DNA from 2 places in the Rhizobium sp. KNZ2-6A genome. Region 2 is predicted to be linked to the other one. Evidence: predicted binding sites of a transcription regulator. Region 2 holds the regulator's gene; the other holds the start of a gene.
The links. The regulator PhoB, encoded in region 2, activates phosphate uptake and scavenging genes when phosphate is short. The targets are predictions, from matches to a motif close to TGTCATNNANCTGTCAT.
Positions count from the first base shown of each region.

Region 1: olsB (l-ornithine N(alpha)-acyltransferase) is a predicted target of PhoB. The motif match lies at 4,390-4,406, and genes of this name have one in related genera.

Region 1 covers NZ_JBNDIC010000004.1:121,763-129,116, reverse strand. Annotated here, with positions in the region: gene ACPYOP_RS04580 (class I SAM-dependent methyltransferase) at 1-507, shown strand, start outside; gene ACPYOP_RS04575 (TrmH family RNA methyltransferase) at 504-1,364, shown strand; gene lspA (signal peptidase II) at 1,361-1,879, shown strand; gene ACPYOP_RS04565 (hybrid sensor histidine kinase/response regulator) at 1,935-4,223, shown strand; gene olsB (l-ornithine N(alpha)-acyltransferase) at 4,455-5,333, shown strand; gene ACPYOP_RS04555 (DUF5939 domain-containing protein) at 5,352-6,761, opposite strand; gene ACPYOP_RS04550 (NADP-dependent malic enzyme) at 6,830-7,354, opposite strand, start outside.
Region 2 covers NZ_JBNDIC010000016.1:21,487-28,840, forward strand. Annotated here, with positions in the region: gene pstC (phosphate ABC transporter permease subunit PstC) at 1-930, shown strand, start outside; gene pstA (phosphate ABC transporter permease PstA) at 927-2,261, shown strand; gene pstB (phosphate ABC transporter ATP-binding protein PstB) at 2,276-3,091, shown strand; gene phoU (phosphate signaling complex protein PhoU) at 3,143-3,856, shown strand; gene phoB (phosphate regulon transcriptional regulator PhoB) at 3,887-4,570, shown strand; gene ACPYOP_RS13430 (GcrA family cell cycle regulator) at 4,822-5,355, opposite strand; gene ACPYOP_RS13435 (acetylornithine transaminase) at 5,780-6,979, shown strand; gene argF (ornithine carbamoyltransferase) at 7,150-7,354, shown strand, end outside.

The DNA of each region.
Region 1 (7,354 bases), on a different contig from region 2:
TATACCGGCGTCGCGTCGCTGGTGGCCGCCGCCGCCGGCGCGGAAGTCACCCACGTCGATGCCTCGAAGAAGGCAATCGGCTGGGCGCGCGAAAACCAGGTCCTGGGGCGCATGGAAAAGCTGCCGATCCGCTGGATCTGCGAGGATGCGATGAAGTTCATCCTGCGCGAGGAACGGCGCGGCAACAAATACGATATCATCCTAACCGACCCGCCCAAGTTCGGCCGCGGCCCCAACGGCGAGGTCTGGCATCTGTTCGAGCACCTGCCGCTGATGCTCGATATCTGCCGCGAGATCCTGTCGCCGAAGGCGCTCGGCCTCGTGCTGACGGCCTATTCCATCCGCGCCAGCTTCTATTCGATCCATGAGCTGATGCGCGAGACGATGCGCGGTGCCGGCGGCGCTGTCGAATCCGGCGAGCTCGTCATCCGCGAGGCAGGCCTTGACGGCCGCACGCCGGGCAGGGCGCTTTCCACCTCTCTCTTCAGCCGCTGGGTGCCGAAATGAACCAGGATTTCCGTAATGACGGCCCACGCAAGGTCGGGCAGGTCAAGGAGGTTACCTCGCTTGCCAATCCGATCGTCAAGGACATCAAGGCGCTGACGGTCAAGAAGTCCCGCGAGGAAAGCGGCGCCTTCCTGGCCGAGGGCCTGAAGCTCGTCATCGACGCGCTCGAACTCGGCTGGACGATCCGCACACTGGTCTATGCCAAGGCCGCCAAGGGCAAGCCGCTGGTCGAGCAGGTCGCCGCCAAGACGGTCGCCGCCGGCGGGCTGGTGCTCGAGGTCAGCGAAAAGGTCATCGGCTCCATTACCCGCCGCGACAATCCGCAGATGGTGGTCGGTGTCTTCGAACAGCGCTGGCAGCAGCTGAGGGATGTCAAGCCGAAGGCGGGCGAGACCTGGGTGGCGCTCGACCGCGTGCGCGATCCCGGCAATCTCGGCACCATCATCCGCACCGCCGATGCGGCCGGCGCTTCCGGCGTCATTCTCGTCGGCGAGACCACCGATCCGTTTTCGCTGGAAACCGTGCGCGCCACCATGGGCTCCGTCTTTGCCGTTCCGGTCGTCAAGGCGACGCCGGAGGAGTTTCTGGCCTGGAAGAAGACGGCCGGCGTTGCTGTCGTCGCCACCCATCTGGCTGGCGCGGTCGATTATCGCACCATCGATTACAAGAAGAAGCCCGTCGTCATCCTGATGGGCAATGAGCAGTCCGGCCTGCCGGATGCCCTGGCGAAAGAGGCCGACGCGCTTGCCCGCATTCCGCAGGCCGGCCGCGCCGACAGCCTCAATCTGGCGGTTGCAACCGCAGTCATGCTGTTCGAGGCCCGCCGCCATATCCTGACCCTGAGCGAGACCCGATGACCGAAAGCGAGACCACCGAACAGCAGACTGCGAGGCCGGCCCTGTTTTCACGGCCCCTGCCGATCCTGATCTTCATCGTGGTTGCGGTCATTCTCGACCAGGCCATCAAGATCACGGTCGATCACTGGCTGCCGCTGCAGGAGATGGTGCCTGTTATTCCGATGCTGGCGCTCTATCGCACATACAATCTCGGCGTGGCCTTCTCGATGCTGTCAGGCATGGACGGCTGGTTCATCGTCGGCATGCGGCTCGTCATCGTCGCCTTCGTGCTGTGGCTCTGGCGCCGCACGCCCGATCATCGCTGGTTGGCCCATATGGGCTTTGCCCTGATCATCGCCGGGGCGCTTGGCAACCTGATCGACCGCTTCCTCTACGGCCATGTGATCGACTATATCCTCTTCCACACGCAGACATGGTCTTTCGCGGTATTCAATCTCGCCGATAGTTTCATCACGATCGGGGCCGGCTGCGTCATTCTCGACGAGCTTCTAATGCCGAAAAAGGCAAAAGTTTAAAATTCTAGCGAATCCCTGAAGGCATCGGGAAGGTTGCATGTGTTAGCCAGATTGCATGAGCACTCTGGCAAATCTGCAGCAAAAGCTTGCCGCAGCCCAAATCCGCGGCCACGCGCGACCGATCGAAGGAGCGGCCGAAACCGAGCCGTCGCTTGAGAAACCGATCGCGCCATTGCAGGATGCGTTCCGCCAGCCGGTATCGTCGGTGAAGGCGTGGTGGCTGGAGGGCCATTGGCTGAATGGCGGCGGTCTCCTGGCAGGCGCGGCCTTCCTTGCGATCGGCTTTGCCGGAGGTCCCTTCACGCTCGCAGGCGTTCTTGGCCTTGTTGCCCTCATGCTGGCCGCCGTCAGCATCGTCAATGCCCGTCGCGCGTTGCCCAAGCCTGCAATTGTCGCGGCCGATTTCAGCGAAAGCGAACACGACCGTCTTTGGGAACACAGGGAAAGCACCGGCCTGCTTGCCACTATCCACGATGCGCTCGGCGACTTCGCGGTCACACGCAGCATCGATCGCCGGATTCTCCATGCCAACGCCACCTTTCGCAAATTGACCGGCAAGCCGCAGCCGGAAGGCCTGACGCTGGAGGAGGCAGGCCTCGTATTCCGTGCCGTCACCGATGCAAAACATCAGGATGCCGAAATCGCCACGCCCGAGGGGCGGCGCATCTTTGCCTGGCACGATGTCATGTTCCGCGATCCGACGACGGGGCAATTGTGCATCCAGAGCATCGCGCGTGACGTGACGGAAGAGCGGCAGGCCGCCCGCATGCGCGAGGATGCGCGGCTGAAGGCCGAATATAACAGCGCGGCCAAGTCGCGGCTGCTCGCCACCGTCAGCCATGAGATCCGCACGCCGCTGTCGGGCATTCTCGGCATGAACCATCTGCTTGCCCAGACACCGTTGACCTTGGAGCAGGCAAATTACCTGACGGGCATTCGCCAGTCGGGTCACGCGCTGGTGCAGCTGGTCGAAGACCTGCTTGATTTCTCCACGATCGAGGTCGGCCGCTTCCAGTTGCATCCGCGCAAGGAGGCTTTGCGCCCCCTGCTGGAAGGCGTCATCGAGATGCTAGCCCATCGGGCCCATGAAAAGGGCATCGAAATCGCTGCGAGCGTCGCGGCCAAGGTCCCCGAGAGCATGGAATTCGATCCGGCCCGTCTGCGTCAGATCCTGTTCAATGTCATCGGCAACGCCGTGAAGTTCACCCAGACCGGTGGCGTGCTTGTCCGTGTCGACCTTCGGGGACGGGATTTGACGATATCGGTGCGGGATAGCGGCCCCGGCATGACCGAGGAAGAACAGGCGCGGGTCTTCGGCGAGTTCGAACAGGCCGGCACGATCGTGGAAAAAAGCGCCGGCACGGGCCTGGGTCTGGCCATTTCCGCCCGCATCCTGCGCGAATTCGGCGGCAGGCTCAGCGTCGCCAGCGAACGCGGCAAGGGCAGCGAGTTCATCATTTCCTTTCCGGTCGGCCTGGATGCCGAGGAGAGTGGACATGAATGGCGCGACATCATGCTCAAGGGATCGCGCGTCCTGCTGCTGGCGCCCGAAGGGGCCGCAAGCGATGCAATCACGCAGACCATCCGGACCCTTGGCGGTCATTGCAGGCTGATCGATGCCGACGACATGGACGATCTGCTGCGCTCGTTCCCGATGGGCGAGGAGGGGATATGGACGGATCTCATCGTCGACCACCGCATGGCGCCCTGGTATTTTAGTGAGGGAACTGCGCTTGCCGTGCCCGGCCTGCGCAAGATCTTCCTGGTCAATCCGGAGGAGCGCAATACCCACCCGCTCGATCTTTTCGACGCCTGGCTGATCCGGCCGCTGCGCGAGCAGTCGCTGATCGACGTGCTGAGGGGCCGCATGCGTGGCATGGAAAAGCGTGATGCCTTTATCGAGGCGGTCTCCGAGATCGGCATAACGACGCCGGAGGCGGAAGATCGCACGCTCGATATCCTGCTCGGTGAGGATGACCCGGTCAATGCCATGCTGGTCAGGGCCATGCTCTCCAAGGCCGGTCACAGGGTTCGCCTCGTCGAGGATTTCGAAGGCCTTCGCGTTCGCGTCGAAAACGCCGAAGCGCGGCCGGAGGTGCTGGTAACCGATCTCAATATGTCCGGCGGCTCGGGTGCTGCCGTGCTTGCGCAATTGCGGGCCTATGAGCGTCGGCACGGTTTGCCGCCGCTTCCGATCGTCGTGTTGACCGCAGACAGCCGCGACTCGGTCCGCCGCCAGGCTTTGCTGGCCGGGGCCGATGCCGTCATCGTCAAGCCTGTCGATCCCGAAAAGCTGTCGGCAACGCTGCAGGGCCTGTCGAGGTCGGTTTTCGAACGCGCCTAGACATCATCACGCATCTTCGGATGAAGGTTAAGGAAGCCGGCTCATCAATGCTCGATAGTGGCCGGCAATATGGCTCAACCTATGGCAATTGCCGCTGCTAAGTTGGGGACGGCGTGTTCATTCGAAAATTGAAATGGGCACACTTCTTGCTTTTAGCAAAGCTGCGTGTCACTTTCCTGTCGCACGAATTTGGTTTATGGCGCTATATCGGCCCGTAGGGGGAGAATCGCCATGTCCATCGAAATCTTGAATCGCGAAGCTCAGGGCGAAATGGTTCAGTCTTCAAAGGCACCGGTTGCACCGGTTGCCAGCGATGTGCTCGGACGCATCGGAAATTTAGAAACGCGCCTTGCCCGCACGGCGCGCGAAATCGATGCCGCCCAGGCCGTCCGCTATCGCGTTTTCGTCGAGGAGATGAACGCGCAACTGCCTGATGACGCCATGCGTCGCCAGCGTGATGTCGATAGTTGGGACGCCATTTGCGACCATCTTCTGGTTTTGGACCTTTCGATCGAGGGCGATTCGGAAGACCAGATCGTCGGCACCTATCGCCTGCTGCGCCAGGAAGTAGCCATGGCCAATGGCGGTTTCTATTCCTCTTCGGAATTCGACATCGACGCGTTGCTCGCCCGCCATCCGGACAAGCGCTTCATGGAGCTTGGCCGTTCCTGCGTGTTGCCGGCATACCGGAACAAGCGCACGGTGGAATTGCTGTGGCAAGGCAATTGGGCCTATGCCCTGAAGCACGGCATGGGTGCGATGATCGGTTGCGCCTCTTTCCCCGGCATCCTGCCGGAGCAGCATGCGCTGGCCCTGTCCTTCCTCTATCATAATGTCGTCGCCAAGGACGAATGGACGGTCGGTGCTTTGCCGTCTCTTGCCCGCAACATGGACCTGATGCCGGTCGAAGCCGTCAATCCGAAGAAAGCGCTGATGGCGATGCCGCCGCTGATCAAGGGCTATCTGCGCCTCGGTGCCATGGTCGGTTCCACCGCCGTTGTCGACCACGCCTTCAACACGACCGATGTGCTGATCGTTCTGCCGATCGCCAGCATCTCGGACCGCTACGTCAATTATTACGGCGCGGATGCCGGTCGCTTCGCAAGCTGAAAGATCTCATGATAGGTCTCAGGGGATCATAAAAATATCGATCGCATCCGTGATGCCGCGCAGCGCGACATGATGCGATTGCGGTTTCAAGCCGCGCGTCGTCAGCAGTTCGGCGGCGCGGGCATTTTCCAGCACCGCACCCGTGGCAAATATCTCGCTCGACGTCGCCAGATGCTGCACGCGCGAGGCGATATTGACCGTTTGTCCGAAATAATCCTGCCGCTCGTTCAGGCTGACCGCAATGCATGGTCCCTCGTGGATGCCGATCTTCAGAAGTAGATCGTCGTTGCCGCGTTCCTCGTTGAGGCTCGACATGGCCTCGCGCATCCGCATCGCCGCGGCGAGCGCCCGGTCCGGCGTCGGGAAAGTGGCCATGACGGCGTCGCCGATGGTTTTGACGACCGCGCCAGCCTCCGCGCCGACGATTTCGTGCAGGATGCTGAAGTGCGTCTTGACCAGATCGAAGGCCGCAAGATCGCCGACCCGCTCATACAGTTCCGTCGAACCGCGCAGATCGGTGAAGAGAAAGGTGAGGCTGGCGATCTTCAGCCTCTGGTTGATGTCGATCGTATCGGTCCGGTATATGTCGCGGAACGTCTGGTTGGAAAGCAGCCGCTTGGCGGTCAGGAATGGCCGGCGATTGCCGAGCAGCGTGTGAAGTGCGTCATTGGCGATGCATACCGACGGCAGGGTGCGGACCTCCGTGTGGTTCTCTATGACGATGCGCAGCGGGCCGGGTCTAAGCTCGATCGTGTCGTGGTGCTGATGCGTGCGATCAAAGACGAGCGATATGCTCTGCCGTTCCTTGGTTGGTTCGCCCTTTACGTCGATGAATTGCGCGCTATGGGTAACCGGTTCAAATATAATGACGAATTCGGCCGGCAGCTGCAGCGATATGACAGCCTTTTCGCCCGCCGGCAGCTCCAAGGCTTCCAACAGGAATTCATCGACCTTTTCTTCGTAGCCGTCCTCCGGAAGGTCGACGCCCGAACTCCAGTAGATCTGGCGAAAATATTCATGAGGCGACAAATCATGCGGACTGTGGGCGGCGATGTGACGCAAGCGCGGACTGACGGTGAAGGTGACCTCGACCATTTCGTCGAGCGTCGGCTCGTAGCCGGCTGCACACAGGGTGCAGCTATAGGTTTCGCTCTGAACTGTCTTCAGCGACGTATTGGCATCCAGCACGCCGCCGCATCCCGGACACAGCACATTCCAGGACATCTCGAACAGGCCGAGGCGCGCAGCGTGCAGAAAGGCGCTGATGGTTTGTTCTTCGTCGAAGCCATGGTCGCCGGCGAAGGCGAGCGCATTCACGCGGTTGAGCTTGCGGTCAGATGCCTCAAGGGCCATCCGCTCGATTGCGTCGACGATATCCGGCCGCGCTGAATGGCGCAGCGCTTCGAACAGGGGCTGAGCTTCAGTCATCCCCCATTCTACACCTATTTCATAGGGCAGCCATCATCATTGTTCGGCCGCCCGTTCCAGCCCAAAAGTCAGGAGCCGGCACCGTAAGCTGCAATGGCGGCCATGTTGACGATGTCGGAATCCTTGGCGCCCATGGAGGTGATCTGCACCGGCTTGTCGAGGCCCACAAGCAATGGCCCGATCACGGTGGAGCCGCCGAGTTCCTGCAGCATCTTGGTGGAGATCGCCGCCGAATGGAACGCTGGCATGACGAGAACGTTTGCCGGCCCGGAGAGCCGCGAGAAGGGATAGAGGCTCTCCATGATCTTGCGGTCCAGCGCCACGTCGGCGGACATTTCGCCGTCGAATTCGAAGTTCAAATGGCGGTGATCGAGGATGCTGACAGCTTCGCGCACCCGCTCGGAGCGCTCGCCGGAGGGATGGCCGAAGGTGGAATAGGCGAGCATGGCGACACGCGGCTCATAGCCCATGCGTCGGGCAAAACCGGCAGCTTCCTCGGCGATATCGGCGAGCTCCACGGCCGTCGGCATGTCGTGCACGGCGGTATCGGCGACGAAGACGGTGCGGCCGCGGGCAAGCACGATCGATATGCC
Region 2 (7,354 bases):
CGCAACCGCGTCGAACAGGTCATTCTCGGCGCGCTGATCGTCGCCTCCTCCATCGCCGTGCTGACGACGGTCGGCATCGCCGTTTCGATGCTTTCGGAAGCGGCGCGCTTCTTCAGCATGGTGCCTGCGAAGGAGTTCTTTTTCGGAACAGTCTGGGATCCGCGCTTTACCGGCGCCGGCTCGCTGACCTCGGGTACCTTCGGTCTGATACCGCTGCTGGCGGGCACGATCTATATCGGCCTCGTTGCCATGCTCTTCGCCGTGCCCATCGGCCTGTTCGCCGCGATCTACATGGCCGAATATGCCTCGGCGCGCGTCCGCTCCGTTGCCAAGCCGATGCTGGAGGTTCTGGCTGGCATTCCGACGATCGTCTACGGCTTCTTCGCCCTCGTCACCGTCGGTCCCTTCCTCAGGGACATCTCGGCCGAAATCGATGGTATGTTGACGGGAAATTACAGAAGCTTCATCGAGGCTCAGAGCGTGATGACGGCGGGCTTCGTCATGGGCGTCATGCTCATCCCTTACGTTTCCTCGCTGTCGGATGATATCATCATGGCCGTGCCGCGATCGTTGCGCGACGGCTCGCTCGGCCTCGGCGCCACCCGCTCGGAAACGGTTAAGCGCGTCCTGCTGCCGGCAGCGCTTCCGGGTATCGTCGGCGCGCTCTTGATGACCGCCTCGCGCGCGATCGGCGAAACGATGATTGTGGTGCTGGCCGCCGGCGTCGCCGCCCGCATGCAGTTCGATCCCTTCGAGCCCATGACCACCGTGACCGTGAAGATCGTCAACCAGCTGACCGGCGATCTGGAATTCACCTCGCCCCAGACGCTCGTCGCCTTTGCGCTCGGCATTACCCTGTTCTGCCTGACGCTGTGCCTCAACGTCTATGCCCTCTACGTTGTCCGCCGCTACAGGGAGCAATACGAATGAGCGATGTCGTATCCTCCCCGGTGTCGAATATGCCGCGTGGGCTCACACCCGGCGCCCCAGTGCGGCGTGATATCGGCATCAAGCGGCGCTATGCCGCCGAGCGCCGCTTCCGCGCCTATGGCGTCACGGCCGTTATCTTCGGCCTCGTCTTCCTTGCCATCCTGGTCTCGACCGTGGTGCGCACCGGCTACACCGCCTTTGTTCAGACATCGATCACCCTGCCGATCGAATTCACCGAGAAGGTGATCGACCCCACGGCCAAGCGGGTTACCGATCCGAAGGTGCTGATAGCAGCCAATTACCCGGTTCTGGTGCGTGACGCGCTGGTGAAAGCCTTGAATATCGATCCCGCCAATCGTGCGCTTGTCCGCGAGGCGACGGCGATGGTATCTGAGGGCGCGAGGATCGTGTTGCGCGACAAGGTCGTCGCCAACCCCTCGATCATGGGGACGACTGAGAGCGTCACCTTCCTTGCCAGCGCCAATATCGATTCCGCCAACAAGGGCCAGATCGATCTCGCCGTCGACGAGAAGGACCGCAAGATATCCGACCGGCAGGTCTCCTGGATGAAGCAGCTCAGCGAAAGCGGAGCCCTGCACAAGGCGTTCAATAATGGTCTCTTCGTGTCGGGCAATTCCAGCCGTCCGGAAGCCGCCGGTCTCGGCGTCGCGCTGATCGGCTCGCTCTATCTGATGCTGACCGTACTCGTGCTCGCTCTGCCGGTCGGCGTTGCCGCCTCGATCTATCTGGAGGAGTTCGCGCCGAAGAACCGGCTGACGGACCTGATCGAGGTCAATATCAACAATCTCGCCGCCGTGCCCTCCATCGTCTATGGCCTGCTGGGCCTCTCGGTCTTTATCAACATGATGGGGCTGCCGCGCTCTGCCTCGCTCGTCGGCGGGCTGGTTTTGAGCCTGATGACGCTGCCGATGATCATCATCGCGACGCGTTCTGCGTTGCGCGCCGTGCCGCCGTCGATCCGCAGCGCCGCGCTCGGTCTTGGCGCATCGCGCATGCAGGTGGTCTTCCATCATGTCCTGCCGCTCGCCATGCCAGGCATCCTGACAGGCACCATCCTCGGGCTTGCCCATGCGCTCGGGGAGACGGCGCCGCTGCTCTTGATCGGCATGGTCGCCTTCGTCGCCAATTATCCGACATCGCCGCTCGATCCCTCGACGGCGCTGCCGGTGCAGATCTACATGTGGGCCAGCGAAGCCGAGCGTGCCTTCGTCGAAAGAACGTCCGGCGCCATCATCGTCCTGCTTTTCTTCCTCGTCGCAATGAACATCGGCGCCATCCTGCTGCGCCGCCGCTTCGAACGGCGCTGGTAAGGGAGGGCCGAGGAATGAACATGATGAGCGAAGCCGCAAGCGAAAGAGCCTTGGCCAAGAAGATGACCACGATCCCCTACAAGATGATCGGCCAGGACGTCTCGGTTTTCTATGGGGACAAGCGCGCGCTCTTCGACGTCAACCTGAAGATCCGCGCCAATACGGTGACGGCGCTCATCGGCCCTTCCGGCTGCGGCAAGTCCACCTTCCTGCGCTGCCTCAACCGCATGAACGACACGATCGAGACCTGCCGCGTCACCGGCAAGATCACGCTCGACGATCAGGACGTCTACGACAACAGCATCGACGTGGTGGAGCTGCGCGCGCGCGTCGGCATGGTCTTCCAGAAGCCCAACCCGTTTCCGAAGTCGATCTATGAGAACGTCGCCTATGGGCCGCGCATCCATGGCCTGCATCGCTCCAAGGCCGATCTTAATCATATCGTCGAGACCAGCCTGCAGAAGGCGGGTCTTTGGGGCGAGGTCAAGGACAGGCTCCATGATGCCGGCACGAGCCTTTCGGGCGGTCAGCAGCAGCGCCTGTGCATCGCGCGCGCCGTTGCCGTCAGTCCGGAAGTCATCCTGATGGACGAGCCGTGCTCGGCGCTCGATCCGATCGCAACCGCCAAGGTCGAGGATCTTATTCATGAGCTGCGGGAAAACTTCACGATCGTCATCGTGACGCATTCCATGCAGCAGGCAGCCCGCGTTTCGCAGCGCACCGCAATGTTCCATCTCGGCCATCTGGTTGAGGAGAACGACACCGATAAAATGTTCACCAATCCCGACGATTACCGCACGCAGGATTACATCATGGGCCGTTTTGGTTGATGATGGCAGGCGCGCGGACCCTTTCACACAGTTCACCTTGAGGATAGAAAAATGGTCTCCACACACATTCTCTCTGCCTATGACGAAGACCTGAAGTTCCTGACGCGCCGCATTGCGGAAATGGGCGGCCTGGCCGAGCAGATGGTCAGCGACAGCGTACGCGCATTGGTCCAAAGCGATGCCGCCCTTGCGCAGAAGGTCATCTCAGACGACGTCGTTCTCGACCATGCCGAGCGCGAGGTCGGCGACAAGGCGATTGTCACCATCGCCCGTCGTCAGCCGATGGCCGCCGACCTGCGCGAGATCATGGGCTCGATCCGCATCGCTTCCGATCTGGAGCGCGTCGGCGATCTCGGCAAGAATACCGCCAAGCGCGTCATCGCCGTGCAAGGCACCGGCGTTCCGCGTCGTCTCGCCCGCGGCATCGAGCACCTCTCCGAACTGGCGCTGAGCCAGCTCAAGGAAGTTCTGGACGTCTACGCCACCCGTTCGCCCGACAAGGCCGTATCGATCCGTGAGCGCGACGAGGAAATCGACGCCATGTACACCTCGCTCTTCCGCGAGATGCTGACCTACATGATGGAAGATCCGCGCAATATCACCACCTGCACGCATCTTCTATTCTGCGCCAAGAACATCGAGCGCATCGGCGACCATGCCACCAACATCGCCGAGACGATCTATTACATGGCGACAGGCGCGCAGCCGGAAGGCGAGCGCCCGAAGGACGATACCGCCAATACCGTCGGCGCGGTGACGGAATAATCTGGAAGCGAAAAAGGAGACCAAAGGCGCATGGTTCCGAGAGTTGCTGTTGTAGAAGACGAGGAAGCGCTGAGCGTTCTGCTGCGCTACAATCTTGAGGCCGAAGGCTTCGAGGTCGACACGATCCTCAGAGGCGATGAGGCCGAGCTGCGTCTCCAGGAGCGCATCCCCGATCTCTTGATCCTCGACTGGATGCTCCCCGGCGTATCGGGCATCGAGCTCTGCCGCCGGCTGCGTATGCGGCCGGAGACGGAGCGCCTGCCGATCATCATGCTGACGGCCCGTGGCGAGGAAAGCGAGCGCGTGCGCGGGCTTTCCACCGGCGCGGACGATTATGTCGTCAAGCCGTTCTCGACGCCGGAGCTGATGGCCCGCGTCAAGGCGATGCTGCGGCGTGCCCGACCGGAGGTTCTCTCCACGGTGCTGCGTTGCGGCGATATCGAGCTGGACCGCGAAACCCATCGCGTCCACCGCAAGAGCCGCGAAGTGCGGTTGGGGCCGACGGAATTCCGCCTGCTGGAATTCCTGATGTCCTCGCCGGGCCGCGTCTTCTCGCGCTCGCAGCTGCTGGACGGCGTATGGGGGCACGATATCTATGTCGACGAACGCACTGTCGACGTCCATGTCGGCCGCCTGCGCAAGGCGCTCAATTTCTCCAATATGCAGGATGTCATCCGCACCGTTCGCGGCGCGGGCTACTCCATGGAAGCCTGAGCGGGAATACCCGATCAGGCACTCGACATTACAGCGCCGCGCGTCTTTCAAGACGTGCTAAGGTCGCTGTAACACCTTGGAATGCTGCATAATTTTCCCTTAAATCGATTTCGATTTAGGGAATTATGCAGTAGCGGCGGAAACAGAAAACGGGCCCCGAAGGGCCCGTTTCTTTATCTCAGTCATGGGAGCATTTCCAGGAAAAGTGCGGAGCGGTTTTCCGTCCGGGATGCGGGAATGCTCTGAGCATCTCAGCCGCGCGGCTGAGCCGGCCGACGCCGTTCGTGCACTGGCTGGTAGGCCAGGCGCTGATGGTAGGTGCAATAGGGCGATGAATCCGGGCTTTCGTTGCCGCAGAAGTGGAAATCGTCCTTCAGCGGGTCGCCCACCGGCCACTTGCAGGTGCGCTCCGTAAGCTCCGTCAGGCCGAGACGGCGGGAAATCGGAACGACGACGTTCGAGGCCGGGCGATATTGGATCTCGTTGACGGCATCGACTTCGATTTCTTCCTTCAGCATGGTCGCGCCCTGCTGGCGGGTAATCGTGCGGGTTGCGACGCGAGACGTGTAATTCGGAGCGCGGGGCGCGGCACTGCTGCGCTTCGGCGTACGTGCCGCAGTCGCCGTGCCGCCCGCCTTCGCTCGGCCGGGAAGGTTCAGGCGGTGCACCTTGCCGATGACGGCATTACGGCTCACGCCGCCAAGCTGCGCAGCGATCTGGCTGGCGCTTAACCCTTCGGACCATAGCTTCTTCAGCTTCTCGACGCGTTCGTCTGTCCAATTCATGCCCTGTCTCCGCTGTCGCGTTTCCGATGGCAGAATCCCTCACCATTGCCTCGCATGGGATCGAGGCACGAAACGCTTTAAAATTGTGGTGACTAGTTCCGCCGCATGCAGTCTAGCAATTGGTTTTTAACCTAGTGTGAGGCTGACTCCGTGACAAGAGTCGCGGGAATCTTGAGGAATCGATTTCGAGGTTTTCCCCAACTTGCTGCCCCGGCGTGGCATTTCTGCAATAGGCAGTGCCGAACGCATCTCTTTTGGCCGCCAGCGCTTTCTCGCACCTGCTAAATCGCCAGTTTTGTTGACATCGCGGTGCAAAACATCAATAGTGCCCAGGCCGCCGCAAGGCGGCATTTTTGATTTTTTCGGACCCGTTTCATCGAATGGAAGCGATTGGTCCTTAGGGTTGTGATCGAGGAGACATGCCATGGCAGAGACCGCGCCGCTTTACGATACCTATCTGCGTGCTCCGCTGCGGTTCGAGCGAGGCGAGGGCGTCTGGCTGGTTACCGAAAATGGCGAACGCTATCTCGATTTCGCAGCCGGCGTTGCGGTCAATTCGCTGGGTCATGCTCATCCGCATCTGGTTGCCGAACTAAAGGCGCAGGCCGACAAGGTCTGGCACCTGTCCAACCTCTATGAAGTACCCGGCCAGGAAAAGCTGTCGAAGCGGCTGACGGAAGTGACCTTCGCCGACAAGGTGTTCTTCACCAATTCGGGCGCGGAGGCGCTGGAATGCGCCATCAAGACGGCGCGGCGCTATCAATTCGCCAAGGGACATCCCGAAAAGTTCCACATCATCACCTTCGAAGGCGCCTTCCACGGCCGCACGATCGCGACGATCGCCGCCGGCGGCCAGGAGAAGTATATCGAAGGCTTCGGCCCGAAGGCGCCGGGTTTCGATCAGGTGCCGTTCGGTGACCTCGATGCCGTTCGCGCGGCCATCACCGACGCGACGGCCGCGATCCTGATCGAGCCGGTTCAGGGCGAGGGCGGCATCCGTCCCGCGACCAACGAGTTCCTGCGTGGCCTGCGGGAGATCTGCGACGAGCATGGCCTGCTGCTGGTTCTTGACGAAGTGCAGTGCGGCGTCGGCCGCACCGGCAAGCTCTTCGCCTATGAATGGGCTGGGATCAAGCCTGATATCATGGCCGTTGCCAAGGGCATCGGCGGCGGTTTCCCGCTGGGTGCCTGCCTCGCGACGGCGGAAGCCGCCTCGGGCATGAAGGCGGGCACGCACGGCTCGACCTATGGCGGCAATCCACTTGCCATGGCAGTCGGCAATGCGGTGCTGGACATCGTGCTCGCCGACGGCTTCCTGCAGCATGTGCGCGATATCGCTCTGGTGTTCCGCCAGGGTCTCGCCTCGCTGAAGGACCGTTTTCCCGACATCATCGAGGATGTTCGTGGCGAAGGCCTGATGCTCGGCATCAAGGCGGCAATTCCGCAGGCGGAGCTGCTGCAGGCGGTCCGCGCCGAGCATCTGCTGGGTGTGCCGGCTGGCGATAACGTCATCCGCCTCCTGCCGCCGCTGGTCGTGACCGCCGAGGAAGCGCGCGAGGGTCTCGCTCGCCTCGAGCGCGCCGCCGAGCGTGTGCGCACGGCCCGCATCAAGAAATCGGCTTGAACTCAGCGCCCGCAGTCGGGGCGGTTACCGCGCCGCGCGTCGAAGCGACGCGCAAAGGACGCGGTAATACTTAGAAATCGCATAAGCCTTCCCTTAAATCGATGGCGATTTAAGGGGTTATGCGTGCCCCACGCGGGCGTTATTGTTTTTTCTGGAGTACAGGTAAGGACATGGCTTCTCCGAAACACTTTCTCGATCTCTCTGCCGTTCCGGCTGCAGATCTGCGCGATATCATCGACGATGCGATCGTGCGAAAGCAGGCGCAGAAGGCTGGCACGGCCGACAAGCCGCTGGCCGGCAAGATGCTGGCGATGATCTTCGAGAAGCCGTCCACTCGAACCCGCGTCTCCTTCGATGTCGGCATGCGCCAGCTGG